DNA from 4 places in the Blastococcus sp. SYSU DS0973 genome. Region 1 is predicted to be linked to each of the others. Evidence: riboswitches for the same ligand, from Rfam matches in the RefSeq annotation. Region 1 holds a riboswitch; each other region holds the start of a gene.
What was found. A riboswitch is a leader RNA that binds a small molecule or an ion and turns the genes downstream of it on or off. The one in region 1 is predicted to bind cyclic di-AMP.
Positions count from the first base shown of each region.

Region 2: linked by a shared signal. The riboswitch ahead of ACI791_RS00850 (LysM peptidoglycan-binding domain-containing protein) and the one ahead of ACI791_RS10365 (C40 family peptidase) in region 1 are both predicted to bind cyclic di-AMP.
Region 3: linked by a shared signal. The riboswitch ahead of ACI791_RS01035 (murein hydrolase activator EnvC family protein) and the one ahead of ACI791_RS10365 (C40 family peptidase) in region 1 are both predicted to bind cyclic di-AMP.
Region 4: linked by a shared signal. The riboswitch ahead of ACI791_RS07680 (hypothetical protein) and the one ahead of ACI791_RS10365 (C40 family peptidase) in region 1 are both predicted to bind cyclic di-AMP.

Region 1 covers NZ_JBJHAN010000005.1:23,564-30,786, forward strand. The annotation lists gene ACI791_RS10360 (carboxyl transferase domain-containing protein) at 1-1,720, opposite strand, end outside; cyclic di-AMP (ydaO/yuaA leader) riboswitch at 2,056-2,215, shown strand; gene ACI791_RS10365 (C40 family peptidase) at 2,231-2,761, shown strand; gene ACI791_RS10370 (DUF5925 domain-containing protein) at 2,885-3,976, shown strand; gene ACI791_RS10375 (hemerythrin domain-containing protein) at 3,986-4,468, opposite strand; gene ACI791_RS10380 (Rieske 2Fe-2S domain-containing protein) at 4,465-5,403, opposite strand; gene ACI791_RS10385 (SMP-30/gluconolactonase/LRE family protein) at 5,517-6,419, shown strand; gene ACI791_RS10390 (diguanylate cyclase) at 6,489-7,223, opposite strand, start outside.
Region 2 covers NZ_JBJHAN010000001.1:167,118-174,340, reverse strand. The annotation lists gene ACI791_RS00870 (histidine kinase) at 1-237, shown strand, start outside; gene ACI791_RS00865 (response regulator) at 234-869, shown strand; gene ACI791_RS00860 (VOC family protein) at 935-1,318, opposite strand; gene ACI791_RS00855 (hypothetical protein) at 1,366-1,680, opposite strand; cyclic di-AMP (ydaO/yuaA leader) riboswitch at 2,004-2,178, shown strand; gene ACI791_RS00850 (LysM peptidoglycan-binding domain-containing protein) at 2,186-3,064, shown strand; gene ACI791_RS00845 (class I SAM-dependent methyltransferase) at 3,163-3,870, opposite strand; gene ACI791_RS00840 (APC family permease) at 3,898-5,178, opposite strand; gene ACI791_RS00835 (prepilin peptidase) at 5,304-5,978, shown strand; gene ACI791_RS00830 (Flp family type IVb pilin) at 6,210-6,431, shown strand; gene ACI791_RS00825 (TadE/TadG family type IV pilus assembly protein) at 6,530-6,925, shown strand; gene ACI791_RS00820 (pilus assembly protein TadG-related protein) at 6,913-7,223, shown strand, end outside.
Region 3 covers NZ_JBJHAN010000001.1:207,068-214,290, forward strand. The annotation lists gene ACI791_RS01020 (DUF3145 domain-containing protein) at 1-192, opposite strand, end outside; gene ACI791_RS01025 (maleylpyruvate isomerase family mycothiol-dependent enzyme) at 743-1,618, shown strand; partial or broken gene ACI791_RS01030 (TVP38/TMEM64 family protein) at 1,766-2,296, opposite strand; gene ACI791_RS01035 (murein hydrolase activator EnvC family protein) at 2,343-3,560, opposite strand; cyclic di-AMP (ydaO/yuaA leader) riboswitch at 3,571-3,727, opposite strand; tRNA gene ACI791_RS01040 (tRNA-Ile) at 3,878-3,951, shown strand; gene ACI791_RS01045 (esterase/lipase family protein) at 4,526-5,926, opposite strand; gene ACI791_RS01050 (hypothetical protein) at 5,923-6,696, opposite strand; gene ACI791_RS01055 (hypothetical protein) at 6,750-7,166, opposite strand.
Region 4 covers NZ_JBJHAN010000003.1:200,599-207,821, reverse strand. The annotation lists gene ACI791_RS07700 (glycoside hydrolase family 13 protein) at 1-474, opposite strand, end outside; gene ACI791_RS07695 (saccharopine dehydrogenase family protein) at 610-1,839, shown strand; gene ACI791_RS07690 (DNA-directed RNA polymerase subunit alpha C-terminal domain-containing protein) at 1,887-2,456, shown strand; gene ACI791_RS07685 (bifunctional 3'-5' exonuclease/DNA polymerase) at 2,502-4,265, shown strand; cyclic di-AMP (ydaO/yuaA leader) riboswitch at 4,335-4,482, shown strand; gene ACI791_RS07680 (hypothetical protein) at 4,751-5,665, shown strand; gene ACI791_RS07675 (hypothetical protein) at 5,884-6,210, opposite strand; gene ACI791_RS07670 (protein kinase domain-containing protein) at 6,330-7,223, shown strand, end outside.

The DNA.
Region 1 (7,223 bases):
CCTCCGCCCGGTGCGCGTCGAGGCCGGCCTCGTGGCGGCGGCGGACCTCGGCGAGGTCGGGGCGGTCCGCATCGAGGTCCATCTCCTCGCGCTGCGCGTCCCCGCCGGACGCGGCGTGCTCGACGTCGGCGAGCAGCTGACCCTGGCGGACGGTCTCGCCGATCCGCACCGCGATCCGCCGGACGGTGCCACCGGCCGGCGGCGCGACGACGTGTTCCATCTTCATCGCCTCGAGGACGACGACCGCTCCTCCGGGCTCGACGGTCGTGCCCGGCCCGGCCTCGATCGCGACGACGGTGCCGGGCACGGGCGCCCGGAGCCCGTCGCCGGTCTCCCCGGCTTCCGCCGCGACGGCCGGCGCGAGGTCGGCGAGGTGGTCGTCGACGAAGGTGGTGGTCGCCTCGGTGATCTCCGGATGCGCCAGCAGGGCCCGGAGGACGCCGGTGTTCGTGGCGACGCCGCGGACGTCGACCTCGGCCAGCGCCCGGTGCAGGTGCGCCAGCGCCTCGGGGAGACCGCCTTGCCGCTCGTGCACCACCACCTTGGCGAGCAGGGAGTCGTAGCGGGGGCTGACCTCGCTGCCCGGACGGGCCGCGGTGTCGACGCGCACGCCGGGGCCACCGGGCAGGGCGAGGGACGCGATCGTGCCCGCGGCGGGGACGACGGCGCCGTCGGCGGTGAGCGTCTCGGTGTTGACCCGGGCCTGGACGGCGCACCCGAGTGGGCGGGGCGGGCCGTCGGCCAGCCCGAGGTCGGCGAGCGTGGCGCCGGCGGCGACGCGCAGCTGCAGCCGCACGAGGTCCAGGCCGAGGGTCTCCTCGGTGACCGGGTGCTCGACCTGCAGCCGCGGGTTGCACTCGAGGAAGACGAACCGCTCGGGGTCGCCGGCCGGCACGAGGAACTCGACGGTGGCCAGCCCCCGGAGGCCGACCTGCCGGGCGAGCGCCGCCGCGGCGTCGTGCAGCCGCCTCCGGACCGCACCCGGCAGGTTCGGCGCGGGCGCGATCTCGACGACCTTCTGCCGGCGGCGCTGCAGGGAGCAGTCGCGGTCGCCCAGGACGACGACGTCGGCGACGGCGTCCCCGAGCACCTGCACCTCGACGTGCCGGGCGTCCTCGACCAGGTCCTCGGCCAGGAGCGCGTCGGTGCCGAAGGCGACCCGGGCCTCGCCGGAGACCGAGGCGACGGCGGCGACGACGTCGTCGCCCCGGCGGAGGACGCGGGTGGCCCGTCCGCCGCCGCCGAACCGCGCCTTCAGCATCACCGCGCCGGTGGCCGCCACCAGCTCGGCCACCTGCTCCGCCGTGACGGCGTCGGCGGTGCCGCGCGGAACGGGAACGCCGGCGGCCGTGGCGGCCGCCCGGGCGCGCACCTTGTCGCCGAGGACCTCCAGCACCGCGGCGCCCGGGCCGACGACGGTCAGCGGTCCGCCGCCGTCCTCGCAGGCCCGCGGCAGCGCCGGGTCCTCGGACAGGAAGCCGTAGCCGGGGTGGATGAGGTCGCAGCCGGTGGCGCGCGCGGCCCGGACGACCGCCACGGCGTCGAGGTGCGCGGCCGGGCCGCTGCCGGGGAGGAGGTGCGCCTCGTCGGCCGCGGTGAGGTGCGCGGCGTCGGGTTCGTCGGCGGGCGCGACGGCGACCGACGTCATCCCCTCGGCCGCCGCCGCACGGGCGATCCGGACGGCGATCTCACCACGGTTGGCGATCAGCAGGCGGGCCACCCGGCGATGCTCGCACGGACCTCCGACGCGCTGTGGCGCCGGTCACCGCCCCGCCCGGGACGCAGCGCACGCGATCGTGGACGGCCAGTCGGGGCATGCCGACCATCGAAAAGTAAGTGCGCGATCGCTCTCCGTGCTGTCGGATGCACACGAGTCGCGACCGCCGTCGGGATCGACGGAGGTCCGCTCGCGAGTCGCGCTCCCGGCGGGGTCGGATGGCCCGCCACGGGAGGGCCCGGAGAGTCGCGTCCGGCCGCTTTGTGACCTTTCCGTGACCGACCTAGCGTCGTCGCGGTCCGCCCGGGGCCCCGTCGTCACCACACCCGGTGACACCCGCGCGGACACCGCCGAACCGGACGTCGGATCGCACCGCCGCCCGGACCGGGGACCCACCGCAGCACTGGGGTGAAGCGCGCCCGGCCACGACCGGGAGCGCCGGGCGAGTTCCCCGCCCGAACCCGTCAGCTAACCCGGTAGGCGGTTGTCGGAGAACAGGAGAACCCGTCGTCCATGACGACCACCCGCACGTCCTCGACCACCCGCCGCTCCCTCCGCGGGGCGGCGCTCGCTCTCGTCACCGGCGCGGGGATCGCCCTCACCCCGCTGACCGCCTCGGCCTCAGCTCCCGCTCCCGCTCCGGTCGCGGCGACTCCGGTGGCCCTCGCCTCCGCCCCGGTGGCGGCGCCGGACCATGCCGCCCGGGTCGCGGTCGACACCGCGCTCGCCCAGGTGGGCAAGCCCTACGTCTGGGGCGGCACCGGCCCCGGCGGCTACGACTGCTCCGGCCTGACCTGGTCGGCCTACCAGGCCGCCGGCGTCGAGATCCCGCGGACCTCGCGGGCGCAGTCGACGGCCGGGGTCTTCGTCGACCGGGCCAACCTCCGGCCGGGTGACCTGATCTTCTTCTACGACCCGGTCGGCCACGTCGGCATGTACGTCGGGGACGGGCTGATGGTCCACTCCTCGACCTTCGGCCAGCCGGTCGCCGTCGTCCCGGTGGACTCCGTGTGGGGCTACAACACCGCCCGCCGCGTCGTCTGATCGGAACGCTCCCCGCTCCGATGCCCCCGGCCGCCTCCGCGGCCGGGGGCATCGCCGTCCAGGCGTCCTGACACCCCTCCGGGTTACCGTCCGTGCCCGACGACCGCCTGCGCAGGGAGAGCCGTGACCGACCACCTCCAGTCCCCTCCTCCGCACGGGTTCCTGCGGCCGGGCCTGTGGCTGGACCGGTTCGACATCGCCAGCGGAATGCTGGTGCAGGTCCAGTGGGACGGCGGCATGCCGTACCAGCGGACCGGCGAGGTGACCGGCGCCGTGGCGGACCCGCTGCCGCTGCTCCCCGACGGCGCGGTGCTGCGCCTGGACCGCAAGGACGGCAGCTCCCGCACGGTCGTCGCCGCCCTGCCGGGGCTGCTGGCGCGGCTGGAGGTGGCCAACCGGATGACGACGGTCGACGTCGTCGGTGCCGACCTGGCCGCCGTCGAGGCGCTGGTGGCGCAGGTCGTCGCCGGCGCCGAGCAGGTCACGGCCGCACCGGAGGGCGAGGTGCAGATGGCTTTCTGGTCGGGCGGCTCGAACGGCGGGCTGGAGTCCTCACGCCGGGTGACCGCACCCAGCTGGGCCGAGGCCGCGGTCAACTACCCGGAGCGGACGCGGCGCTCGCTGGCATCGCTCATGACGGCCACCGACATGTCGGGACGGGCCGGGCGCCTGGTGCTGTGGCACGGCGTCCCCGGAACGGGGAAGACGACGGCCGTGCGGGCCCTCGGCCGGGAGTGGTCGGACTGGTGCCGGGTGCACTACGTGATGGACCCCGAGCGGCTCTTCGCCGAGCCGCAGTACCTGCTGCAGGTGGCGGGGGTCGACGAGGACGAGGACGACGACGGCCGGTGGCGGCTGGTGGTGGCGGAGGACTGCGACGAGTACCTGCGCTCGGACGCCAAGGTGCGGGCCGGTGCCTCGCTGGGCCGGCTGCTGAACCTCTGCGACGGCATCCTCGGCCACGGGCTCCGGGTGCTGGTCCTGCTGACCACCAACGAGGACGTCGGCCGCCTGCACCCGGCGATCACTCGCCCCGGCCGGTGCCTGAGCCAGGTGGAGTTCGAGCTGCTGTCGCCGGGCGAGGCGCAGGCGTGGCTGGGCGACGGCGCTCCCGCTCCCGAGCGCCCGATGACGCTGGCGGAGCTGTACGCCCGGCGCGAGGAGCGCGTGCACCCGGCCGAGGCGCGGGCGGCGGAACCCGGCGGCTATCTCTGAGGGCAGCCGTCACACGGAGCGGAGGGTCGCCCGCTTGAGCCGCACGATCAGCCGCATCCCGCCCGACCGGGCCAGCTCCTGCTGCCGTGCGCGCAACTGCTCGCCGAGCTCCTCGAGGCGCTCCTCCCCCAGGGCGTGCGACTGGGGGAACATCCGCTGCTCCTCCTCCATCGTGTGATGGCGCACTGTCTTCTCCAGCATGCGCACCTCGGTGGCGAACTCCGGATCGGTGACGTCCATGCGCATGACGGTCGCGACCTGGTCGTCGATCTGCCGGTGCTCGGCGTGCGCGAGCGCCAGCAGCGGAGAGACGTCGGGCACGGCGGGGTAGAACAGCTCGTCCTCGATCTGGGCGTGGATCTCGATCTCGCGGAGGAACCGGTCGCGGAGCTCCTCCCGCCGGTCGGCCTGCGCCCCGGTGGTCTCCGCCAGCTCGCGGAGCAGCCCGCGCAGCACGTCGTGGTGTGCGATCAGCACCTCGTCGGCCTTCATCGGGACGCCTCCTCCTCCGTGGTGATCGCCGTCGGGCTGCGCCACCGGGCCCGCCGCCGCACCTCCACCGCGCCGTCGCTGATGCGGGTGTCGTAGCAGGGCAGCGGGGCCGTGGCCGGCCCCTGCGCCGGCTCCCCGGTGTCGAGGTCGAAGCGCGACCCGTGCCACGGGCAGACCAGCTCGTCGCGGTGCAGCCAGCCCTCCCCCAGCGGACCGCCCATGTGCGGGCAGCGCCCGCTGACCGCCCGGACCGCGCCGTCGGTGCGGACGAGCACCACCGGAACGCCGTCGACGTCGGCGCCGAACGGCTCGCCGTCGGGGAGGTCGGCCAGGCGGGCGACCGGGGTGAAGGTGCGGGGCGACCGGCCGGCCGCGGAGTGGTCGACGCCGAGCCGGTGGCGGTAGGACAGGACGCCGCCCAGGTAGCCGCTGGTGAGGACGACGGCGTAGCCGGCGGCGGCGGTCACCCGCGCCCGCACCGTGCGGCCGCGGCCCCGGTCGGCGAACGACCACGCGTAGAGGGCGAGCGCGGTGCTGTTGAGGGCGGCGTGCACGAGGCCGACCCGGCGGGCCTCGTCGTGGGCGTGCTGCCAGTCGGTCATCCCGCTCGCGGCGGCGCCCACCGCGCCCGCGATCCCGAGGCCGACGACGGTGCGCGCCGCCTGCCCGGCGCCCGGACCGCCGCGGCCGGTGGCGTCGAGGCCGTCGAGCAGGGCGGCGGCGCTCCAGGACCCGATCGGCACGGTGACGAGGAAGGGGTGCAGGGGGTGCCCGAGCCAGACGCCGTGCAGGAGGTCCTGCAGCGGGCGGGCGTACCGGCCCGCCAGCAGGAAGGTCAGCGAGATCCCGTGCTCGACCTGGTAGCCCGGCGCATCGAGCAGCTGCCACCGCTCGACCGTGCCGACCGCCCGCTCGAGCAGGGTCCGGACGCTCACCGGTGCACGTCTTCCGCCGCCATGCCCGAGGCCCTGCCCACCCCGGCACGGCGGAAAACCGGAGGTGGCGACGTCCTCGTGCCCGAGGCCGGGTGGTCGTAACGTCCGACGGCATGGCTGATCGAGGGTTCCGGACGGTGCTGGAGGGCGGCTCCTACTTCGAGGGGCCGCGGTGGCGCGACGGGCAGTGGTGGGTGTCGGACTTCTACCGGCACACCGTGAGCCGGGTGGCGGCCGAGGGTGGCGCGGAGACCGTCGTCCTCGAGGTGGAGAACCAGCCGTCGGGGCTGGGCTGGCTGCCCGACGGCTCGCTGCTGGTGGTGTCGATGAAGGACCACCGGCTGCTGCGGGTCACCGACGGCGAGGTGTCGACGCACGCCGACCTCTCCGACGTCTGCACCGGCCTGCTCAACGACATGGTGGTCGACGCCTCGGGTCGCGCGTTCGTGGGCGACTTCGGCTTCGACCTGATGGGCGGCGGGGCGCCGGCGCCCGCCTCGCTCAAGCGGGTCGACCCCGACGGCACGGTGAGCGTGGTGGCCGAGGGGCTGCGCTTTCCGAACGGCTCGGTGATCACCCCGGACGGCGCGACGCTGATCGTCGGCGAGACGTGGGGCAACCGCCTCTCCGCCTTCGCCATCGGCTCCGACGGCTCGCTGGGCGAGCGGCGGGTGTGGGCGTCGCTGGGCGCCGAGCCGGTGGGCGACTCGGTCGAGGAGCTGCTGGGGCAGGTCGTCGTCGCGCCGGACGGCTGCACGCTGGACGCCGACGGGCACGTCTGGGTCGCCGACGGCTTCGGCTCGCGGGTGCTCCGCCTCGCGCCCGGCGGGACGATCGTCGATGAGATCACCGCACCCGGCGGGATGGGCGTCTACGCCTGCGCGCTGGGCGGCGAGGACGGCCGCACGCTGCTGATGTGCTGCGCCCCGGACTTCCACGAGCACACACGGGCGCCGGTGCGCGAGGCGGTGCTGGTGTCGACGCAGGTCGCCGTCCCGCACGCGGGCCTGCCGTGAGCGGCGCGAGGGCCGTCCGGGGAGGCTGACGGTGGGACGGCGGCGCACGGCGGTCACCTACCCGCGCCACTACACGGAGGGCGACGACCGCCGGTTCGGCGACGGCGGGGTGGGCGCGACCCTGCGCGTACTGCACGTCCCTGGGCGTGGCACGGGAGGCACCCAAGGCGTTCCCTGCGTCGAGGTCCTGGCCGCGGACGGCGACGTGGTCGGCCAGGCGCGCGCCGGGGACGCGACCACGTCCTCGGAACGATGCCCGGGGCCGTCGCGGAGCTCCGCGCGGCCGCGACCGAGGACCTTGGCGTCGTAGAGGGCGCGGTCGGCGCTGCGCATCAGCTGGGAGGCGCTCTCCCCGAACCCGTGCTGCGCGACCCCGCAGGACAGCGAGATGTCGGGGTGCAGCGTGCAGATGCGTCGCACGAGGGCGAGCGCATCGGGGCCACGCATCCCCGGCAAGAGGAGGGAGAACTCGTCGCCGCCGTGCCGGGCGAGCACCGCGCCGGACGGCAGCTGGGCGCGCCAGACGTCGGCGACCCGGCGCAGCACGCGGTCGCCGACCTCGTGGCCGTGGGCGTCGTTGACCGACTTGAAGTGGTCGACGTCGATGAGCACGGCGGAGAGCGGCTCCCGCGCGCGGACGGACTCACCCATCAGCTCGAGCATCGCCGCGTCGAAGCCCCGCCGGTTGCGCAGGCCGGTCAGCGGATCGCGGCTCGCGCCCGACGCCAGGACGACCAGGCGCCGGATGACGACGCCGAGCCCGACGAGCACGAGGTCGAGCGCCAGTGCGGTGGTCAGGGCCAC
Region 2 (7,223 bases), on a different contig from region 1:
GCGATCCGGCATGCCGACGCCCAGCACATCACCGTGCGGCTGACCGGGAGACCGGACGCCGTCTCCGTCGACGTCGTCGACGACGGCCGGGGCTGCCCGGACGACGCGGCGCCCGGCCTGGGCCTGCAGTCGATGCGCGACCGCGCCACGGAGCTCGGCGGGAGCTGCCAGGTCGCGCCGGCACCCGGTGGCGGCACCCGGGTGTCGGCCGTCCTGCCGTTGGGAGGGAAGCTGTGATCCGTGTCGTTGTCGCCGACGACCACCCCGCCTTCCGGGCGGGGCTGCGCGTTCTCCTGCAGGACAGCGGGGTGGACGTCGTCGCCGAAGCGGCCGACGGTCCCGCGGTTGTCGACGCCGTGGTCGAGACCCGTCCCGACGTGGCCCTGCTCGACCTGCAGATGCCGGGACTCACCGGAGTCGAGGTCACGAAGCGCCTGCAGGAGCTGGTGCCGGCCACCCGGGTGCTCGTGCTCACGATGATCGAGGCCGACGAGACGGTGCTGGCCGCGATCCGCGCCGGCGCTTGGGGTTACCTGCTCAAGGGGGCGGGCCAGGAGGAGATCGAGCGGGCCGTCCGCGCCGTCGCCGGGGGACAGATGGTCTACGGCGCCGGCATCGCTCCGCGTGTGATGGCCTTCTTCACCGCCCGGTCCGGTGCGGTGCTGCCGCCACTGCCGGAACTGTCCGACCGGGAGCGGCAGGTGCTCACACTGGCCGCTGAAGGTCGCACGAACGCCGACATCGCCCGGCGGCTGTTCCTGTCGGAGAAGACCGTGCGCAACCACATGTCGAGCATCTTCACCAAACTCGGCGTGACCGACCGTGCCTCTGCCGTGGCCCGCGCCCGCGACGCCGGCCTGGGTAGATAGCTACCGGCGGAGCCGGTGGCCCAGCAGCGCGCCGGGCCACCGGTGCCCTCCGCGTCCGCGTCGGCTCAGCGCTGGTCGCGGCGCAGGGGATGGTCGTCGGGAACCTCCACCACGACGATCCGGACGCCGTCCGGATCCTCGATCCACATCTCGACCAGCCCCCATGGCTCGAGCCGGGGCGGCTGCGTGACCGTCACGTCGGCCGACGTGAGACGGCGGTGTTCGGCGGCGACGTCGCGGACCTGCAGCCACAGCGCGAGCCCCTTCGGGCTGTCCGCCGACCGACCGGAGACCTCCAGCAGCCCGTTGCCCAGGAAGAAGACGACCCCCGGATGCTCTGGGGGTCCGAACTCGCGATGGACCGCCAGGCCCAGGACGTCTCGGTAGAACGACTGCGACCGCTGCGGATCGGACGGTCGCAGCAGCATACGGCTGCTCAGGATGTCCATGGCGCCATCCTCCCTCGCACCGACCAGGTGGGACGCCGCCGCGGGGCTCAGGCGGCGATCGGGTGGTGGTGGCAGCGCCCGCCGATGGTGGTCCGGGCCCCGCACGGCGCACCGGCCTTGGTCCGGCCGCCGCTCTCTCCGCAGCGAGCCGGCGACCCCGGCTGCGTGGGCACCGGCCCGGCCAGGACCGGGCGGGCGAAGGGCAGGACGACGGCGTCGTGCCCCGGCGCCCGGGCGGCCGAGGGGGCGGCGGCAGTGGTGGTCACGTTCTCGCGATGGCCGGCACGACGGCGCAGGGCCGCCGCGGCGGTCAGGCCGGCGGCGAAGGCAGCGATCGCGGTGGCGGCGTGGCTGGTGCGCATGCCTGTGTCATCGGCAGTCCGGGAGGCCGGCGGAACGTCCGCCGACCGGTTCGCCGCCGGCGTCGAGCGCTGGCCGGGTGCCGGTCACCCGGGGTTGGACCACCGGCTGCCGGCCGCCGTCTGCACCGGCCAGGGTCGGGACCGCCCGAGCCGTCGCCGTCGAGGGCTGCGGCCCGTTCCGGCCGCAATCGTTCCGCTCTGTGCGCACGTCCGGTCACCCTGCGTCCGCCGCCACGGTGGGTCCCGGGAAAAGCCGGGCATGGACTCCTGCCGCCCCTCCCGCTCTGCCTACGGTGCCCCATGTCCGCCGATCGGCGGAACCGGATGGCGTACCGCCGAACCTGCCCCCGCCACCCGGCTACATCGAGACGATGGGCAGGCGCGGGGGACCCACTCTCGCAGGACCGGGCCGTCAGGCCCTGGGGTGAAGCCGTGATCCGCGGCCGGGCAGCTCTCGCCCGAACCCGACAGCTAACCCCGCAGGCGGCGAGAGGCTCACATCCCCATGCGCAATCGCTCCCAGGGGCGGCACCGTGCCGCCCGCACGTCGGCCGTGGCCGTCGTGGCACGCCCCGCGGCAGTGCTCGCGGCAGCATCGGCCCTCTCCTTCACCGGCCTGGCTTCCGCCGCGGCCCACACCGGTGAGCACACGGTGCAGCCCGGTGACACGCTGAGCTCCCTGGCGGCCGCCCACGGCACCTCGTGGCAGACCGTCTACGACGTCAACCGCGCCACCATCGGCGCGAACCCGAACGTCCTGCGCGTCGGGCAGGCGCTGTCCATCGGCGGCTCCGCACCGGTGGAGGCCGCTCCGAGCACGGCTGCGGGCTCGTACACCGTGCAGGCAGGGGACACGGTGGGCAGCATCGCCGCCCGCCACGGCACCACCTGGCAGCAGCTGCACGCCCTCAACCTGCAGGTGATCGGTCCCAACGCGAACGTCCTGCGGGTCGGTCAGCGTCTCGCCCTCAGCGGCGGGGGCGGCCCGGCCGCCGTCGTGGACGCGCCGGTGCCGCGGGCAAGCCGGGCGGAGCGGCCGGCTGCGGCTCCTGCCGCGTACGACGTGTGGGCCCCCCACGTGCGGCCCGCCGTCCAGGAGGTCGCCGAGCGGTTCGGCATCCCGACGGTCCTCACCCGGCCCGGCCACAGCCCGGCGCAGGACCGTGCCGCGGACTTCATGGTCTACGACGACCGCGCCGCCGGTGACGCGATCGCCCAGTACGTCGTCGACAACGCCGCGCGGTTCGGCGTCGACTACGTGATCTGGCAGCAGCGGATCGCCGCCTCGTGGACCGGTTGGGCGTGGCAGGGCATGGCGGACCGGGGATCGCCCACCGCCAACCACATGGACCACCCGCACGTGGCCTTCCGGACCGCCGGCTGACCACCGGCGAGCGTCTCCTGCCGCCTTCGGCAGGAGACGCTCGCCACGCCGGTGGCCGCCGGGTCGTGCGTGGGCGTCCGGCCCCGCATGCCGGTCCGTCAGACGGCGACGGCGGTGACGAACGTGCAGATGCCCTCGCCCGAGTCGGCCCGGTGCCGCAGGCCGATGGCCGCCAGCAGCGCCGTCTCCACGCGGTGGGCCAGGCGCCGGGGGCCCTCGTACCAGGTGCTGCCGCCGGTGGTCACGGTGACGTCGGTGAAGCCGGCCAGCCGGACGTGCTCGACGAGCATCCAGTCGGGGAGGATCGAGATGTGGCCGGGCTGGTGGTAGTGCTTCGGCCCGAAGATGAACGGCGCCCCCCGGAGGAACATCTTCAGCCGGGAGTGCGGATGGGTGATGTTCGGCGTGCTGACGACCAGCCGGTCGCCGGGCCGGAGCAGCGACCGGATCGAGCGGAGCACCTTCCGCGGGTTCTCGACGTGCTCGAGCGTCTCGACGCACACGACCATGTCGAAGGGGCCGCGGGTCTCCTCGGTCCACACCGGGTCGTCGAGGTCCAGCCGGTGGATCCAGTCGTGCGGCGGGTCGAGGTCGGTGGGCACGACGTCGAACCCGGCCTCGCGCATCCGGCACGCCAGTGCTCCGCAGCCGGCACCGACCTCGAGGATCCGGCCGCCCTCGGGCAGTGCCTGTTGCACCAGTTCGACCGCGTACTCGTGCACGCCCGGAGCGGCGTGGACACCGTGCCCCTGGTAGGACCAGATGGCCGCGGTGCGGTGGCTGGAGGAGTGCTCGTCCACGGTCACGTCCGGAGTCTGACCTACCCGCGGCCGCTACGCGCGGTCGTGCGCCGTGGAGCCCGGACCTGACGTCCGCAGCCGGACCGCCCGGTACAGCACTCCGGCGGCCAGCGTGCCCGTTCCGGCCAGCACCGACGGCCACGGCAGGGTCGCCGCCAGCGCCAGGCAACCGACGACACCGGCCACCTGCACGCCCCGCGGCCAGCGCCGGTGGCCGGCCGCCTGGGTGAAGGCGGCGACGTTGGCGACGACGTAGTACAGCAGCACGCCGAACGACGAGAACCCGATGACCGCGCGCAGGTCGACGGTGAGCACCAGCGCGCACACCACCGTGCCCAGCGCCAGCTCCGCGCGGTGCGGCACGCGGTGGCGTGGGTGCACCGTGGCCAGCGCGCGCGGGAGGTCGCCGGTCCGCGCCATCGCCAGCGACGTCCGGCCCACCCCGGCGACCAGCCCGAGCAGAGCCCCGAGCGCGGCGGCGGAGGCCGCGATCCGGACGACCGGTGCGGCCCACGCCCAGCTCCCGGCCGCGACGGCGTCGGCGAGCGGGGTGGCCGTTCCGGCGATCCCGACCGGCCCGAGGACGAGCAGCAGCGTTCCCGCGACGATGGCGTAGACGGCGACCGCGATGCCCAGCGCCAGCGGGATGGCGCGGGGGATGGTGCGGGCGGGGTCGCGGACCTCCTCGCCCATGGTGGCGATGCGGGCGTAGCCGGCGAAGGCGAAGAAGAGCAGCCCGGCCGACTGCAGGACGCCGTACCAGCCGTCCGGTCCGGCGGTCCAGCCGGTGAGCCGGGCCGGGTCCGCGGCGCCGGGAGCGAGGGCGGCGAGGACCGCCACGGCGAGCCCGGCCAGCACGACGCCGACCAGCACGCGGGTGAGCCCGGCGGTCCGGGTGACCCCGTGGTAGTTGACCGCCACGAGCGCCACGACGGCGGCGACCGCTCCGGTCCGCTCCCAGGCCTGCGGAACGGCGTACGCGGCGAAGGTCAGCGCCATGGCCGCGCAGCTGGCGGTCTTGCCCACCACGAACGCCCAGCCGGCCAGGAAGCCCCACCAGGGCCCGAGGCGCTCCCGCCCGTAGAGGTAGCTGCCGCCCGACTCCGGGTACTGCGCGGCCAGCTGCGCCGAGGAGGTCGCGTTGCAGTAGGCCACCGCGGCCGCCAGCGCGAGACCGATCAGCAGCCCGGCCCCGGCCGCCCGGGCAGCAGGCGCGAAGGCCGCGAAGACCCCGGCGCCCATCATCGAGCCCAGCCCGATGACGACGGCGTCCGTGGTGCCCAGCCGGCGGGCGAGCTCGGGGCCGGTGCTCACCGGAGCCCGCGATCGCAGCGCACGCCGGCGACCCTAAGGGGTGGGGAGGAGCCGGGAGTGGCGCGGCGGTGCAGGGCGCCGCACCGGCGCCGTGTCATCGTGGCCGGCATGGGACCAGTGCGCCGGTGAGCGGCACCGCCGTCGCCCTCGTGGCGGCCGTCGCCGGGATCCCGATCGGCCTTCTCGTGAACCGGGCCGCCGGCCGCTTCCCGTGGCCGGCGGAGGTGCGGGTGCGGGAACTGGTCGGTCCCGGGCCCGTCGCGGTCCGCCCCCCGGTGCTCGAGCTCGTCAGCGCGGTCCTGTTCGGCCTGGTGGGCCTGCGCTTCGGCGCGGTGGCCGAGCTGCCGGCCTTCCTCTTCCTCGCCGTCGCCGGGCTGCTGCTCGCCGTCGTGGACCTGCAGCACCGGCTGCTGCCCAACCGGGTCGTCGTCCCCTCCCTCGTCGTCGGCCTGGCCCTGTTGGTCATTCCGGCCGCGGTGGAGGGGGACTGGCCCGCGTTGCTGCGTGCCGCCCTCGGATCGGCGGTGCTGTTCGCGGCCTTCCTGGTCCTCGCCCTGATCGCACCGAGCGGCCTGGGCATGGGTGACGTCAAGCTCGCCGCCCTGCTCGGCCTCTACCTGGGCTGGCTGGGCTGGACCGCGGTCGTGCTCGGCGGTGCCGCCGGGTTCGTGGCCCAGGCCGTGGTGGTGCTGCCCCTGCTGGCCCTGCGGCGAATCGGGCTGCGCAGCGAGCTGCCCTTCGGCCCGGCGATGCTGGTGGGGGCTGCGGTGACTGTGCTGTGGAGCACAGTCGCCGCCTGACGCTCAAGACCCCCATCGGTCCGGCCGACGTCCTTCGGTGACGGACGGGCGAGAATTCCCGTCACTCTCGGTGGCCGTTCCGTGGGCTGCACCCTCGATGGGAGGAGGTCTGTCGTCCGATCCGGCGACAGCCGCTCAAGCCCCGGCCGGGAGGGACCGATGGGTGCCCTGTTGCCACGAAGCCGGGTCACCCGACCCGGACCCGCTGGCCTCGTCACCCAGGGAGCTCCCGTGATCAACCCCTACGCCACTCTCGCCGCCCTCGTCGCCTTCGCGCAGACCCGCCTGCAGGGCGAGGAGAAGGGCGCCACCGCCGTCGAGTACGGCCTGCTGGTCGGCCTGATCGCGGTCGCGATCATCTTCACCGTCTCGCTGCTCGGCGGCCAGCTCGAGTCCCTCTTCGGCACGGTTAGCGACGAGCTGTCCGACGTCGCGCCCCCCGCCACCACCTGAGCGATCTCGGTTCCTCCCTGTCCGACGGCGCACCGGCCCATTCCCGGTCGGTGCGCCGTGGGGCAGGAGCCCCCCCGTAGGAGAGGCGGTGAGCACGGATGACCACACGACTACGCGACCAGCGCGGCGCCTCGGCGGTGGAGTTCGCCCTCATCGTGCCGGTGCTGATCATGCTCGTCCTCGGCATCGCCGAGTTCGGGCACGCGTTCCAGGTCCAGGGCACCTTGTCGGCCGCCGCCCGCGAGGGCGTGCGGGCCATGGCGCTGCAGAACGACCAGACTCTCGCGCGGGCCGCCGTGATCGACGCCGCGGCCTCCCTGAACCCCGCCCTCGCCGCGCACCAGATCGCCATCACGCCGGCCTCCTGCCCGGTGACCGGTGGCAGCAGCACGAACGTCGAGCTGACCATCACCTACCCGATGCCCTTCCTCACCGGCTTCTTCGGTGCCGGCGTCGATCTGACCGGACGGGGGGTCATGCGGTGCAACGGCTGACCCTCCGCCGCCGGCTGCGGCGGCACGAGCACGGTGCCTCGGCCGTCCTGCTGGCCCTTCTGCTCGTGCCGATGCTGGGCTTCGCCGCGATCGCCGTGGACGTCGGCGCCCTCTACGCCGAGCGGGCCCGGCTCCAGGTGGCGGCCGACGCCGCAGCGCTGGCCGTGGCCTCCGACTGCGCCCGCGGTAACTGCGGGGACATGCTCGGCACCGCGCAGGGCATGGTGGCCGCCAACGTGGGGGAGGCGACGGCGGCGCAGCCGATCCTCTCCAGCAACCCGACGAGCGTCACCGTCAC
Region 3 (7,223 bases), on a different contig from region 1:
CTTGGCCCCGGTACCGGGCGAACCCGTCCACGCCACTTCAGCACGGTAGGAACCGTGCGCTGCGGGCTGCTCAGCCCACGACAGGGAGACCGGCGCGCCGACGACGCGTTCCAGCGCCCACTCGACGTGCTGGCAGAGCGCCTTCGGGCACGCGTGCACGAAGACGACACCCTGGGTTGACCGTCGCTGCACGGGGCACCTCCATCGACTCGATCGGTCTCGTCTTCCCCTACGGACCCATCGATTCGGTGACGCGCCGTTATCGGCAGTGGCGGAGCAGGGCTCCCGCGACAAGTCTGCACGATGGTGACCCCATCGCGCCAGCCCGGGTGCGACTGATGGGGCGAAAGTGGTCGGTGATGCAGGGCTCGGCGCCTTGTTGCTGGTCAGCCCGCCACTACCACGCCCACCGGGCGACGTCCAGCCACTCCAGGCTATTCACAGGCTCCCACGCCCGGCCGACGGTCCGGCGCGAGGAGCGGACGACGCCACCGAGCCCGGACTCCGGGATTCCGTTCACGGAGAGTCACGTGGCGACGCGGCTGGAGGCGTGAGCACCGTCCGGCGGCGATTACCTTCCATGGTTGTCGAACCACGAAGCGTGCGTCCGCTGCCGCCCCAGGACCGAGCAGGCCGGGGTGGTGGCGGCTGGGCCCGTTTCCGAGCGGGACGGCGTCGCCGTTCCCATGCCTGGCCCGGCGGAGCCCCGGGTAGGGGGCCTGACGTGGGCGGACACCAGGGGATGGCCGAGGCAGATCGTGACGAGGTCGCCGGCATGGTGCTCGGCGCGTGGGATGCCTTCCTGGCGCAGGCCGCGTCGATCGACCTCGGCCGCCCGTCGCGCCTGCCCGGTTGGCGGGCGCACGAGATCTGCGTGCACCTGGGCTGCTGGGACGACCACGCCGCGCTGCACGACCTCATCGCCTCCGCGCGGGCCGGTGGGCCGGGAACGCCACCGGACCCCGACGCGGTGAACGCCCGGGTCACGGCCGCGCACCGCGACGCCTCCCGCGAGGAGGTGCTGGCCGCGCTGCGCCGCAACCGCGAGACGACCGCGCGCTACCTGGCCGACGAGCCCGTGGAGCTCGACACCGCACCGGCGGTCTCCGTCGTGGGCCGGCTACCGCTGCTGAGCGTCGTGCTCGGCCAGGCCTACGAGCTCGCCGTCCACGGACTGGACCTCGTCTCGTGCGGGGCCGAGCCGCCGCCGGCGGACGTCCTGCAGTCCGGCCTGGCGGCGCTGACCGACGTGACCGGTGCCCTGGCCGCCTCGACCGGCATCTCCGGGCGCGTCAGCCTCGTCACGCCGGACGGGGGCTGGGGGTTCACCGCGCACGGAGGCGGCTGGCAGGTGCGCCGCGTGCCGGCCGGCGTCGTCGACGGGCCGGCCGTCGAGGCCGCGGCCGACCTGCTTCTCGATGCCGCCTCCGGCCGGGTCAACCCGGTTCCGGCTGTGGCCCGCCGCGCGCTCAAGGTGCACGACGTCGGCGGGCTGCTGCAGCTCGCGCCCATCGTCCAGAAGGTGCCGGGCATCCCCGGCGGGCCGATCCTGCAGCTCGCGGCGCGCACCGTGGGCGGCGCCGGGGGGCTGCTGGGCCGGTTGTTCGGGCGCGGCTAGATCCGCTCCTGGCTCCGCCCGGCGTCGCCGCCACCGGTGCCAGGCGGCGGCGACGCCGAGGACCAGCACGACCACGACAGCGACGACCGGCAGGGCCGACGGCGTGCCCACCCACGCGACGACGGCACCCGCCGAGGCGCCGACGCCCACCTGGACCACCGTGCCGGGCACCAGCCCGACCGCGGTGGCGGCCACGTAGGTCCGCGGCCGGACGCCGCTGAGGCCGGCGGCGTAGTTGACCACGACGAACGGCATCATCGGGATCAGCCGGCCCGCCAGCACGGCGACGAAGCCCCGGTCGGTGAACAACCGGTCGGCGCTCCTCACCCGCGGGCCCGCCAGCCGCTCGGCAGCCGGCCGGCCCAGCCCGCGCGCGAGCGCGAAGGCGACCAGGGCCGCCAGCAGCGAGCCGGTGAGCACCACGGCCACCCCGAAGCCGAAGCCCAGGACGGCCCCGGCCAGCGCGGCGACCAGCGAACGCGGCACCGGCGCCAGCAGCACCGCCACCTGGCCGGCGATCAGCAGCGCCCAGGTGCCGGCGTCCCCGTGCTCGATCCAGCCGCGCACCGTGGTCCGGCCGGGGAGGTCGACGACGAGGGCCACGACCACCCCCGCGAGCAGCAGCGCGACGAGCAGCCCGGCGCGCAGCCAGGTGCCCTCCCCCGCCGTCGTCCGCACGGCACCATCCTGGACGACGCCGTGCGGCCGATGCGGACGAGCCGGATCAGCCGCAGCTGCCGCCGAGGGAGATGCCGCGCTGGGCCAGCCACGGCACCGGGTTGGTCCGGTCGGCGTAGAGGCCCCCGCGGTGCACCTCGAAGTGCAGGTGCGGCCCGGTGGACTGGCCGCGGTTGCCGACCTCGGCGATCTGCTGACCGCCCTCCACGACCTGGCCCGGAGTCACGAAGAACTGGTTGATGTGGCCGTAGACGGTGATCACGCCGTCGTGGTGCTGGATGGCGACCGCGAGACCGAACCCGCTGGCCGGCCCCGCCTGCAGGACGACGCCCGGCTCCGGCGTGAAGATCGGGGTGCCGATCGACGCCGCGATGTCCACGCCGAGGTGCATGGTGCCCCAGCGGGCGCCGTAGCAGGACGTGACCCGGCCCTGGGTGAGACCGGTGCCACCACCGGCCGCGGTGACCGCGCCGACGGCCTGCTCGGCGGCCTGGAGCTGGTTCCAGGTACCCGCCGGATCGGCGGTGCCCTGCATGCTCAGCATCCGGATCTCCGCCTCGCGCAGCTGCTCGTCCAGCGCCGCCTTCTCCGCGCTGAGCGCGTCGAACTCGGCCTGCGCCTCGGCGAGGAGGGCATCGACGGCCACCTGGGCCTCCTGGGCGGTGCGTGCGGCCGCGTCCCGCTGGGCGACGGCGGCGCGCGCCTCCTCGTCCAGCCGGGCCTCCCGCGCCTCGGCCACCCGGAGCTCCTCGAGCACCTCGGCCCGGTCCTCGCCGAGGAGCTCGAGCGTGGCGGCCTGCTGGAGCAGCTCTCCGGGGCCCTCGGCGTGCAGCACCATCTCCATCTCGCTGAACGTCTCGTCCTGGCCCATGTAGGCCTCCCGGCCGAGGGCCGCGACGTCGCCCTGGGTGCGCGCCACGGCCGCGCGGACAGCGGCGAGTTCGGCCGCGATGGCGTCGGCGTGCTGCTGGGCGGTCGCCAGCTCGGCCTCCGCCTGCAGCACGGCGCCGCTGGCCTCCTCGGCGCGGAGCGTCATCTGCTCCAGCCGGGCCTCGGCGTCCTTGACCCGCTGCTCGATGGAGGCGACCTCCTGGGCGACGCGGTCGTGCTCGCTCTTCGCGTCGCCGGGTGCGGCCGTCGCAGCCGTCGTCCCCAGCAGGGAGAGGGCCAGCAGAGCGGTCAGTGCGGTGGCGGCCCGACCGATGCGGCGGAGGCCCCCGCGAGTCGGCACGGTGGGGTGGTGCTGGTCGTGCGAGGTCGCCAAGGCGACGGTCTCCGTTCCTCGGTCCGCCTACCAGGTCAGCTGACGGGTTCGGGCCGGAACGTGGCCCTACCCACCTGCCCGTGGAGGCGCAGGCGGGATTCACCCCAGAGAACATGGGTCCCCGGTCCATCCGGCCATCCGGCCGCACGGTTCGGCGGGGTCCGCCCGAGCCCCCGGGTTCGGGAGCGAGGTCAGGTGGACCGCGGCAGACAGTACAAGCGGATCGGCCAGATGTCACAGCCCGGTAACGAGACGCACCTCCTGACACGGGCGGGTCCGAGCGGTGCGTCGCCTCGATCTGGCAGGCTGTCAACGCAGGGGCGGTAGCTCAGCCGGTCAGAGCATGGGACTCATAATCCCTGGGTCGTGGGTTCGAGCCCCACCCGCCCCACCGGTCTTGACCTGCGCTTTCACGCCTCGTGGTGGCACCGCCGCCGCCCCCGCGCCCTGGAGGTGGCACGACGCGGGGGCGTCGGCGCAGCCCCCTGCTGCGCAGGATGAGGCTCCGCCTCGACCTCAAACGCAGCACGAACCGTGATCTCCGCCTCGTCGGGACGATCCACCGCCATCGATGCCCGAATCGTGCCCGGCGCCACGGCGACGAGGACGAGCCGTCGACGCGCCGACCGCGCCCCCGACGCCCTGGTGCTCAGAGGCTGCGGAGTTGCCGAACCGTCCAGGACGAGGGGCCCAAGGCGCCGGCGCAGCACTACTGCGGCCGGGGTCCCCCTTCGCCTCCAGCGGCGCGCGCTGGGCCCCGTCGAGCAGGTCGACCGCGATCGCACACCCCTCGCCGGCTCGACCGGGTCGACCACGTCGTCACGGGCGACGAGCTGCCGCCCGATCCCGATGCCGATCGTCTCGATGGGCACCGCCGGATCCCCGGAGGGCCCGCAGCCCGCCAGCACCAGCACGGCCGCGCCGCCCGTGAGGCGGCAGGCCGTCGGTCGGGTCGGGGCGCCGGGTCATCTCCTGCCGATCTCGTAGACGTGCGCGACCACCGTCGCCTCCTCTCCGGGCCCGACCAGGAAGGGCGCGGCGCCGGCCCGGAAGGCGACCAACGACGGGTCGTCGCTGGCGTCGATGGCGCGGGCGGCCGACCGGTACGCCGTCCCGATGCCGTGGTTGTCCGCGATGCTGCCGTACTGGCCGTCGAAGGTGACCGTGGTGACGTTCGGGCTGTCGTCGTTGTCCCGGCTGTCCAGCTGCGGAACGACGTCGTGCGCGTTCTCCAGCGCCAGCACCTGCACCGACGACGGCACCTCCGCCCGCGCGATGGGTGAGCCGGTGGTGACCACGCTGCGCACGTCGAAGTCGAAGTCCGGCGTGCCGGCGTCGGCGGCCGCCTGGACGGCGACCATGCCGCCCTGGCTGTGCCCGACGAGCATCACCGGGTCGGCGGGGCCTGCCCCCGCTCGCCGAAGCGCCTCAGCGATCGCCTGCTGACGGGTGGTGGCGTCGCCGCCGAGCACCCGAACGTTGGTGCCCAGGTCGTGGGTCTGCGGGTTGACCGGCCCGAACGGCGCCTTCCAGTCGGCGGTGCCGGGGATGTCGACGACGTAGGCGGTGCTGCCGTTGGCGGAGGTGACCACCCGGACGGCGATCGTGTCGTGCTCGGGGCCGGAGCGCAGCGCGCGGACCTCGAGCGCCCCGAGCAAGTCGTCCACGCCCCGCGGTGCGACGACCGCGGGTCCCGAGTCGTCGCCGGGCAACGGCGTGACCACCGGGCTCCCGTCCGGCCACAGCCGGCCGAGCCGCCGAGCCGCCACCCGGACGTCTGCCCCGCCGAGCCACGGCCCGGTCAGCCCGACGGTCAGCAGGCTGATGCTGCTGCCGAGACCGGGCAGCGCGCCCATGACGTCGTCGACCAGCCCGGGGTGCTCGGTCACCCAGCGCTCGGGGTCGTCGAGCACGGCGGCGACGTCGGCCGCGACCCCGAAGGGGTCGGTTGCGACCCGGCCGGCGCCGCCGAGGACCAGTGCCCCTGCCGCAACCGGCCAGAGGAACCCGGTGGCCCACTCCAGGGCGTCGGCCAGCTCGGCCAGTGCGCGGTCCGCGGCCTCGTAGGCGGCGGCCGCGCCCTGCAGGACCACCGCCCGGGCGGCGAACCGCGCGGCGAGCACGGTGAGCCCGTCCGGGCCGTCCAGCGCGTCCAGCAGCGCGGCATCGAACCGGGCCACGCCTGCCGGGTCGAGCAGGGCGGAGGCCAGCAGGTCGGGGTCGGCCAGCACCGGGCGGCAGCGGGCGCTGGCGCTCGCGAGCTCCTCGGCCAGACCGGTGCTGCCGCGGGCGAGGGTGACCAGGTCGGCCAGGTCGGCCTCGATCCCGCCGGCGCCGCCGCGGACCGAGATCCCCGGTGCGGTCACGCCCGGCCTTCCAGGAGCGCCGCCACCGTCGGCGCGATCCAGGCACCGAGATCGGCCGGCCGCACCGGCACCACGTCGACGACCCGCCGCGGCGAGCCGCCGGGGTGGGGACGCAGGCCGACCCAGCCGCCGTCGGTGGCCAGCCACGAGACCTGCCCGGCCCCGACCGGTCCACCGGCGCCCCCCAGCACGAGGCAGTCGAGCGATCCGGCCGTGCGCCGCAGCAGCTCCCCGGCCAGCGCCGCCTCCGCCGCGGTCGGCGGCGGCCCACCCCTCCCCGCCGGTGCGGCGTCCAGCAGGCCCAGCGGCAGGGCCCCGGTCGGCGGGGCGCCACCGCGGGCGGTCGGCCCCGTCACGGCGGCGGCCTCCGGCACAGCCCGTGCCAGCTCGGCACCGAGACCGGCGGCGGGGGCCAGGGACAGCTCGATCCCGCCGTCCGGCAGGGTCAGCACGACCACGACCACCTCCGCCCCGAGGGCGAACCAGCCGTGCCGCCTCCCGGTCCGGCCGCCGGTCTCCAGCCGCACCGCCAGCAGCGGCCGGCGCAGCACCGCCAGATCGGCGGCGACGGCGGGGACCGGCTCGACCGGGCCGCCGACCGGTGCACGCAGCACCCCGCGTGCCACCAGCGCGGCGACGGCGTCGTTCGGCTGCCCGCTCCCGGGCACCTCGACCGGGAGCCCGGACGGGAAGGCACCGGGCCACTCCGCCACGAGCACGGCCCACTCCGCGGCGGTCAGGAGCAGGCGCCGGGCCGGAGCGGACGGCACCGGCGGCGCCGTTCCGGAGCGCACCGTGATGCGCACATCCCCGCCGCGCCCGGTCACCACAGGCCCAGCCGGCTCAGGCGGACCGCGGCCTGCCGCCACGCCTCCGCACCGGCCTCCGGCAGCTCGGCGAGCACGCTGCCCACGTCCTCGAGCAGCTCGTCGCTGCGGGTTGCCCGCTCGGCCGACCATGCGCGCACCTCGCGCTCGGCGCGGGCGATGGCCGCGAGCCGATCGCGGACCTCGTCGGCGTGCCGGCGCAGCAGGTCGGCGGCGGCGTCCAGCCCGTCGGCCGCGGCGTCGACCGCGGCGCAGTCGCCGGCCAGCTGCCGACGGTAGGCCGCAGCCGCCTCCGACACCCAGCGAGCCCGGTGTCCCTCCCGCCGGTGCTCATCGGCGGCGGTGCGGACCTGCCGGGCTCGCCCGCAGAGCTCGTCGGCGAGCGCATCGAGTGCAGCGGGATCTCCGTACACGCCTGCCCCACCACCCCTCCGCTTGCCCGACCGGCGGCAGCGTAGGGCGGTGCGGGC
Region 4 (7,223 bases), on a different contig from region 1:
GTTGTTCGGCGGCTCCTCCGACGGGGGTGCGAAGTGGTAGCGGGAGGCCTCGGGGGAGTCCGGGTCGGCCAGCGCGGCCTGGAACCAGGGGTGCCGGTCGGAGGTGTGGTTGGGGACGACGTCGAGGACGACTCGCAGGCCGAGGGCGCGGGCCTCGGCGATGAGCGCCTCCAGGTCGGCCACGTCGCCGTACTCGGGGTCGACGGCGCGGTAGTCGACGATGTCGTAGCCACCGTCGGCGCCACCGGAGGGGTAGTGCGGGTTGATCCACACCGCGTCGACACCCAGCCAGGACAGGTAGGGCAGGCGCGAGCGCAGCCCGGCGAGGTCGCCGATGCCGTCGCCGTTGCCGTCGGCGAACGAGCGCAGGTAGACCTGGTACACCACCGCCGATCGCCACCAGGGGGACGACGACGTCTGGGCCGCGACCTGCTGACCGGTCGCGGTCCGCACCGTTGCGAGCCGCACTGCCATGCGACCTCCATCGGCAGGGCGGCAGCAAGGCCCGTGCCTCCTGCGCACCGGAGTGATCCGTGTGCCGTTCCGTGACCTGCCCGTGAGGTGGGGCCGCCGGCTGCCGGGGCCGGCCGGGCAGGCGAGGATGGCCGCATGGCAGCTGACGGACGGACCTACGACCTGGTCGTCTACGGGGCCACCGGTTTCGTCGGGCGGCTGCTCGCGGCCTACCTCGCCGAGCACGCCCCGGAGGGAGCCCGCATCGCGCTGGCCGGGCGGTCGCGGCAGCGGCTCGAGGAGGTCCGCGCCGGGCTGCCGGCCGCCGGCCGCGACTGGGCGCTGGAGAAGGCCGACTCCACCGACGCCGCTTCGCTGGCCGCCCTCGCCGGGAGCGCCCGCGTGCTGGTCACCACGGTCGGCCCCTACGCCCGGTACGGCCTGCCGGTGGTCGAGGCGTGCGCCCGGGCCGGCACGCACTACGCCGACCTGACCGGTGAGGTCCTGTTCGTCCGCGACGCGATCGAGCGCTGCGACGCCGTCGCCAAGGAGACCGGCGCCCGCCTCGTCCACGCCTGCGGCTACGACTCCATCCCCTCCGACCTCAGCGTGTTCCTGCTCGGCCGGCGGGCCGCGGCCGACGGTGCGGGCGGCCTCCGCGACGTCCAGCTGGTCGCCACGGCCCGGGGCGGGTTCAGCGGCGGCACGATCGACTCGATGCGGGCGCAGGTGGAGGTCCTGCAGCAGGACCCGTCGCTGCGCCGCGTCGTCGGCGACCCCTTCGCGCTCAGCCCGGACCGGGCCGCCGAGCCCGACACGCGGCAGCCCCGCGACGGCGTCCTGCCGACCCGGACCGCCGACGGGCGCTGGACGGCCGCCTTCGTCATGGCCCCGTTCAACACCCGGATCGTGCGGCGGAGCAACGCGCTGCAGGGCTGGGCGTACGGGCGGGGGATGAGCTACGGCGAGGTGATGGGCTGCGGTCGGGGCCCCGTCGGCGCGGTGACCGCCGCCGGCATCAGCGCCGGCCTGGTCGGCGCCGTCTCCGCGATGGCCTTCCCGCCCACCCGCGCGCTCCTGGACCGGGTGCTACCGGCGCCCGGCACCGGCCCGGGCGAGGCGGCCCGGCAGAGGGGCTGGTTCCGGATGGTGGTCGACGCGGAGACCGAGGACGGGCGCCGGTACCGGGCGACCGCGGCGGGGAAGGGTGACCCGGGTTACGCGGCGACGGCGGTCATGCTCGGGGAGAGCGCCCTGGCGCTCGCCCTCGACGGCGACCGGCTGCCCGACCGGGCCGGGTCGCTGACGCCGGCCACGGCGATGGGCGAGGTGCTCGTGGAGCGGCTGCGCACCGCCGGCCACACCTACGAGGTGGCCGCCCGCTGATCGGGCGCGTCGGCGGCGCCGGAGCGGCGTCGCTAGGGTTGGCCGACATGCCGATCAGCTCGCCCGACCAGCCCGCAGGGACGATCCGGGACCTCGGCCTGCCCGCGCGGGCGGTGACCGCGCTGACCCGCGCGGGGATCACCGACGTCGGGGCGCTGGCCGCGCTCACCCGGCGGGAGCTGAGCGCGGTCGCCGGGCTGGGCCCCGGCATGGTGGCCGCGATCCGCACCGTCGTCCCCGAGCCGCCCGCGCGGCTGCCCGCGGCCGGCGGGCCGCCGGCCGACCCCGCGGCCGACCGGGAGCCCGCGGCGGCGGAGGAGGAGTCCCCGGCCGCCCCGGCGATCCCGTCGTTCGCCTCCCTGCGCGGCCCGCGCCGCCGGTCGGCGGTCGACCTGCTGCTCCCGGACCCGCCGCCGCCGGGCGTGCCCGCGGACCCGGCCGCGCCGGCCGCCACGTCGCCGTCCCGCCCGCCGACCGCGCGGCCGGCACCGACCGGGCCGGCCGCCCCTGCGGCGGTGCGGCCACCGGACTACGCCGATCTGCTGCGGCTGGGGGTGCACGTCGCCCGCACGGTGCTCACCGCGCCGGCCCGCTGTCTGCGCCGGTTGCTCGGCTAGGGACCGGCCCGTGGATCCCTCGGTGCCGTCGGCGACACTGCGGGGGTGCAGCGGGTCCTGCTCCGGCGCCGCGAGTCCGCGGTGGAGGTCACGGAGCACAGCGACGACGGGTCGACGGCGGCGGCCACCCGCATCCCGGTCGAGGAGCTGCCCGCCGTCGTCGCCGAGCGGGAGGCCGCACCGGCGCCCGTCCGCTGGGTCTGGGACGACACGACCCGCTGGTACCCGGCCCTGCTGGCGGCCGGGGCGCGCGTGGAGCGCTGCACCGACCTGCGGCTGAGCCACGCCCTGCTGCGGCGGTCGCCGTTCGCCGACCAGGCGCTCCTCGTCGGTGGGGACACCGCCGGCTGGGACGCGCTGCAGCCGGTCGCGGCGGCCGGCCCCGCGCTCTTCCCGCCCGCTGATCCGGCTGACCTGCTCGACCCGGCGGCCGAGCACCGGCGCCAGCAGGCGGCCCTGGCCGCCTCGCCGCGGCGCGGCCGGCTCGCCCTGCTGCTCGCGGCGGAGTCCGCCGGCGCTCTGGTTGCCGCCGAGATGACGTACACCGGCCTGCCGTGGCGGGCCGACGTGCACGAGCGCCTGCTGACCGCGCTGCTCGGCCCCCGCCCGGTGGCCGGCGGGAGGCCGGCGGTGCTCGAGCGGCTGCTCGGCGAGATCCGTGCGGCGCTGGGCGTCCCGGGGCTCAACCCCGACTCGCCGGCCGAGCTGCTGCGAGCGCTCCAGCAGGCCGGTCTCCCGGTGGCAGACACCCGTTCGTGGACCCTCGAGCAGCTGGACCACCCCGTGATCCCGGCGCTGCTCGAGTACAAGAAGTTGATGCGGCTGCTCACGGCCAACGGCTGGAGCTGGCTGGAGACCTGGGTGCAGGAAGGGCGGTTCCGCTCCTCCTTCCTCCCCGGCGGGGTAGTCACGGGGCGGTGGGCCTCCACCGGCGGCGGCGCGCTCTCGGTGCCCACGCTCATCCGCCCCGCGGCGGTCGCGGACGACGGCTGGCGGTTCGTCGTCGCCGACGTGGCCCAGCTGGAACCGCGGGTGCTCGCGGGGATGAGCGCCGACACCGCGATGGCCGAGGCGGCGCGCGCCTCGGACCTCTACGAGGGCATGGTCGCCGGTGGGACGGTGGCGTCCCGGGCGGAGGCCAAGCTGGGCATCCTCGGCGCCATGTACGGCGGGACCCGCGGGGAGAGCGGCCGCATGATGCCACGGCTCACCCGCCGCTACCCGCGTGCCATCGGCCTGGTCGAGGAGGCGGCCCGGGCGGGGGAGCGCGGCGAGGTGGTGCACACCCTGCTGGGCCGGGGGGCGCCGTCGCCGACCGGGGCGTGGGCGCAGCGGGCGGTCGAGCTCGGGGAGCCCGCGGAGCAGGCCGGCTCCCGGGAGGACCGCGACCGCGCCCGCCGTGCGTGGGGGCCGGTTCACCCGCAACTTCGTCGTCCAGGGCACCGGCGCGGAGTGGGCGCTGTGCTGGATGGCCGACCTGCGCAACCGGTTGTGGCGGCTGGGCGGGACCGGGTCGCCGGCCGAGCGGCCGCACCTGGCCTTCTTCCTGCACGACGAGGTCGTCGTGCACGCTCCGGAAGACCTGGCCGACGACGTGGTGGAGGCGGTCCGGGCCGCCGCGTCGACCGCCGGACGCCTGCTGTTCGGCGCGTTCCCGGTGGACTTCCCGCTCGACGTCGCCGTCGTCCGGTCGTGGGCCGACGCCGGCTGAGCCGGGGTCCGCCCTACACCGCCGGGGGGCCGGTGAGGGGCAGGCGACACACGTCACGCCGTGGAAATAACCGGCCCTCGATTGTCACAACTGCATAACGGCGGTTACCGTGGCCAGGTCCGATCGGTCGACACGTCCCCGTCCGGGGAGTCCGATCGGCGCCGCCGAGTCACCCACTGCCATCGCGCTGCGGGTGAGCCGGGGACCCACCGCAGCACTGGGGTGAATCCTGCGCCGAGCACGTCGGCGGCGCGGGTAGGGCTACTTCCCGCCCGAATCCGTCAGCTAACCCGGTAGGCGGCAACGGAAGAAACGGAGAGCCGCCGCATGGCGCGCCCTTGCACCGCCGCACGTCCCTGCACCACCCGGCACCGCCGCATCCGGGTGCGCCCGCGGAACTGACCGCGCCACGCCCGGCGCCCCGCCGACTGCCGCCCACCACCGAGCACTTCCCGCTCGACCGGCTCCCCGCCGTCTCCCGGTGGCCCAGGCAGTCGTCCTGACGCCGGCGCCCTGCTGCCCGCACCCCGCCGCGGCCCGCTCTCCGGCCGGTCGCGCGAACACCCTCGGAGCTTCCGTACCCATGAATGTTTGCACCACCACCTCCGGCCGCCGCCGCCCGCCGGCGCACGTCCGCCGTCCCGCCCTGTACCTGGGTGCCGCCGCCGCCGGCGCGCTCCTCGTCAACGTCCTCGTCGGCGCGGACCCGGCGGCGCAGGCCGAGGCCGATGCGCCGCAGTCGGTCAGCGTCGCCCAGGAGCTCGGGCTCACCGCCCAGTCCGGCCCGATCGACGTGACCGAGGACCTGGCCCCGCTGCAGGACCTCACCGCCAGCCGCAGCACCCGCGCCGCCGAGCAGGTCGCGGCGCAGCAGGCCCAGGCCGCCGCCGACCAGGTGGAGCTCGACCGGCAGAAGGCCGAGGCGGAGGCCGCAGCCCGTGCCGAGGCCGAGGCCGAGGCCATGGCCGAGGCGGAGGCCAAGGCGAAGGCCGAGGCCGAGGCGAAGGCCGCCGCGGCCGCGGAGGCAGCGGCACCGGCTGCCGCGGCACCGGCTGCCGCGGCACCGGCTGCCGCGAGCCGGAGCCGGCAGGCGCCGGTGTCCAGCTCGCCGGCCGCCTCGGTGGCCGCGTCGGCGGTCGCGCGGATCAGCAACAGCGCCGGAGCCGTCAGGCCGCAGGCCCAGGCCGCGGCCGACGCCGTGGTCAGCAACGTGCCGGGTGCGGCGAGCATCACGATCGGCGGCACGCGCGCCAGCGCGGCCGATCCGGGTGGTCACCCGTCCGGGCTGGCGCTGGATTACATGGTCATGTCCAACGCGGCGCTCGGGGACGCCATCGTCGCGTACCACCGTGCGCACTGGGCCGAGCTCGGGGTGGACTACATCATCTGGCAGCAGCGCATGCTGTCGTCCGCGAACGGCTCCTGGCAGCCCATGGCGAACCGGGGCAGCCCCACGGCCAACCACATGGATCACCCGCACGTGAACTACCGGGGCTGATCGCCGACGCCCCGGGCCCGGCAGGGCCCGGGCCGCTCGACCCCCGGAGGACGTAGCGTCAGCTTCCGGACGACCGACAGCGGCAGCACCCGCATGGCCAGTGGGGGATCGGCACCCGGGGCCCACACGGGGACGTGCTGATCTCTCTCCGAGCGGATGGAGCCGTGGGCGGTCGACGTGCTCATGCGTCGGGGCCTGCCGACCGGCTCGCCCGTCGGTCAGTCCGGTTCGGCGGGTACGGACCCGGTGCCGGCCAGGGCCCGTGTCAGCGCCGCGGAACGGCGCAGCGGCAGCTGCCGACCGGCCCGCGCGGCGGCGTCGAGGTGGTCGAGCAGCAGCTGCCGGCCGGCGGCGGAGAGCCCGGTCACCGAGCCGGCGTCGACCGCATCGACGCGCACCGGCTCGCCGCCGTAGTGCTGCAGGAAGGCGTCGACGACGGCGTCGTCGACCTCCCCGGCCAGGCACAACACCCGGCCGCCGGCCGTGTTGAGCAGCCGGACCACGCCGCGCACCTGCGCGGACGGACGGGAGGGGAACGGGTGCACCACCCCAGTCTGACCTCCTCGGGGCCGACGGGGTTCGGCTACGGCCGGGACGGGCACCCACAGGGGCACGGGCGACGGGCGGGGACGGCCTCGCGGGGACCAGCACGAGGGAATCGGGAGTGGCCACGGCCGAGACCAGCCGGCAGATCCTCGGCGACCGGTACGAGCTGCGCGACCTGATCGCCGTCGGCGGGATGGGCCAGGTGTGGCGGGCCCGCGACGTGCTGCTCGACCGTTGGGTGGCCGTCAAGGTGCTGCGCAGTGAGTACGCCGACAACCCGGTGTTCGTGGCGCGGTTCCGCACGGAGGCCCGGAACGCCGCCAGCCTCAGCCACCCCAACATCGCCGCCGTCCTCGACTACGGCGAGTCGACGGCGGAGGGCACCGGCGAGCACCTCGCCTACCTCGTCATGGAGTTGGTCGACGGGCCGCCGCTGTCGGCGCTGCTGGCCGAGGACGGGTCGCTCGGCACCGGCGCCGCCCTCTCGGTCCTGCAGCAGGCCGCGGCCGGGCTCGCCGCCGCTCACCGGGCCGGTGTGGTGCACCGCGACGTCAAGCCGGCCAACATCCTGCTGACCCACGACGGCACCGTGAAGCTCACCGACTTCGGCATCTCCTGGTCGGCGGGCAGCGTGCCGCTGACGCAGACCGGCCAGGTGATCGGCACGGCGCAGTACATGTCCCCCGAGCAGGCCAGGGGCGAGCACGTCGGCCCGGCGAGCGACGTCTACGCCCTGGGGCTGGTCGGCTACGAGTCCCTCGCCGGGCACGCCGCCTTCGACGGCGACAACCCGGTGACCGTCGCGCTCAAGCAGGTGCAGGAGCACCCCGAGCCCCTGCCCGCCGCGCTGCCGCGGGACGTCCGCGCCCTCATCGACGCCGCGCTGGTCAAGGACCCCGACGACCGCCTGCCCGACGGGAACGCCTTCCTGCACGCGGTCGAGGAGACGATGCACGGCCCGCCGGACACCGCGTCCCTCACCCGGCCCGTGGCCGTCGTGGCGGCCGCCCGC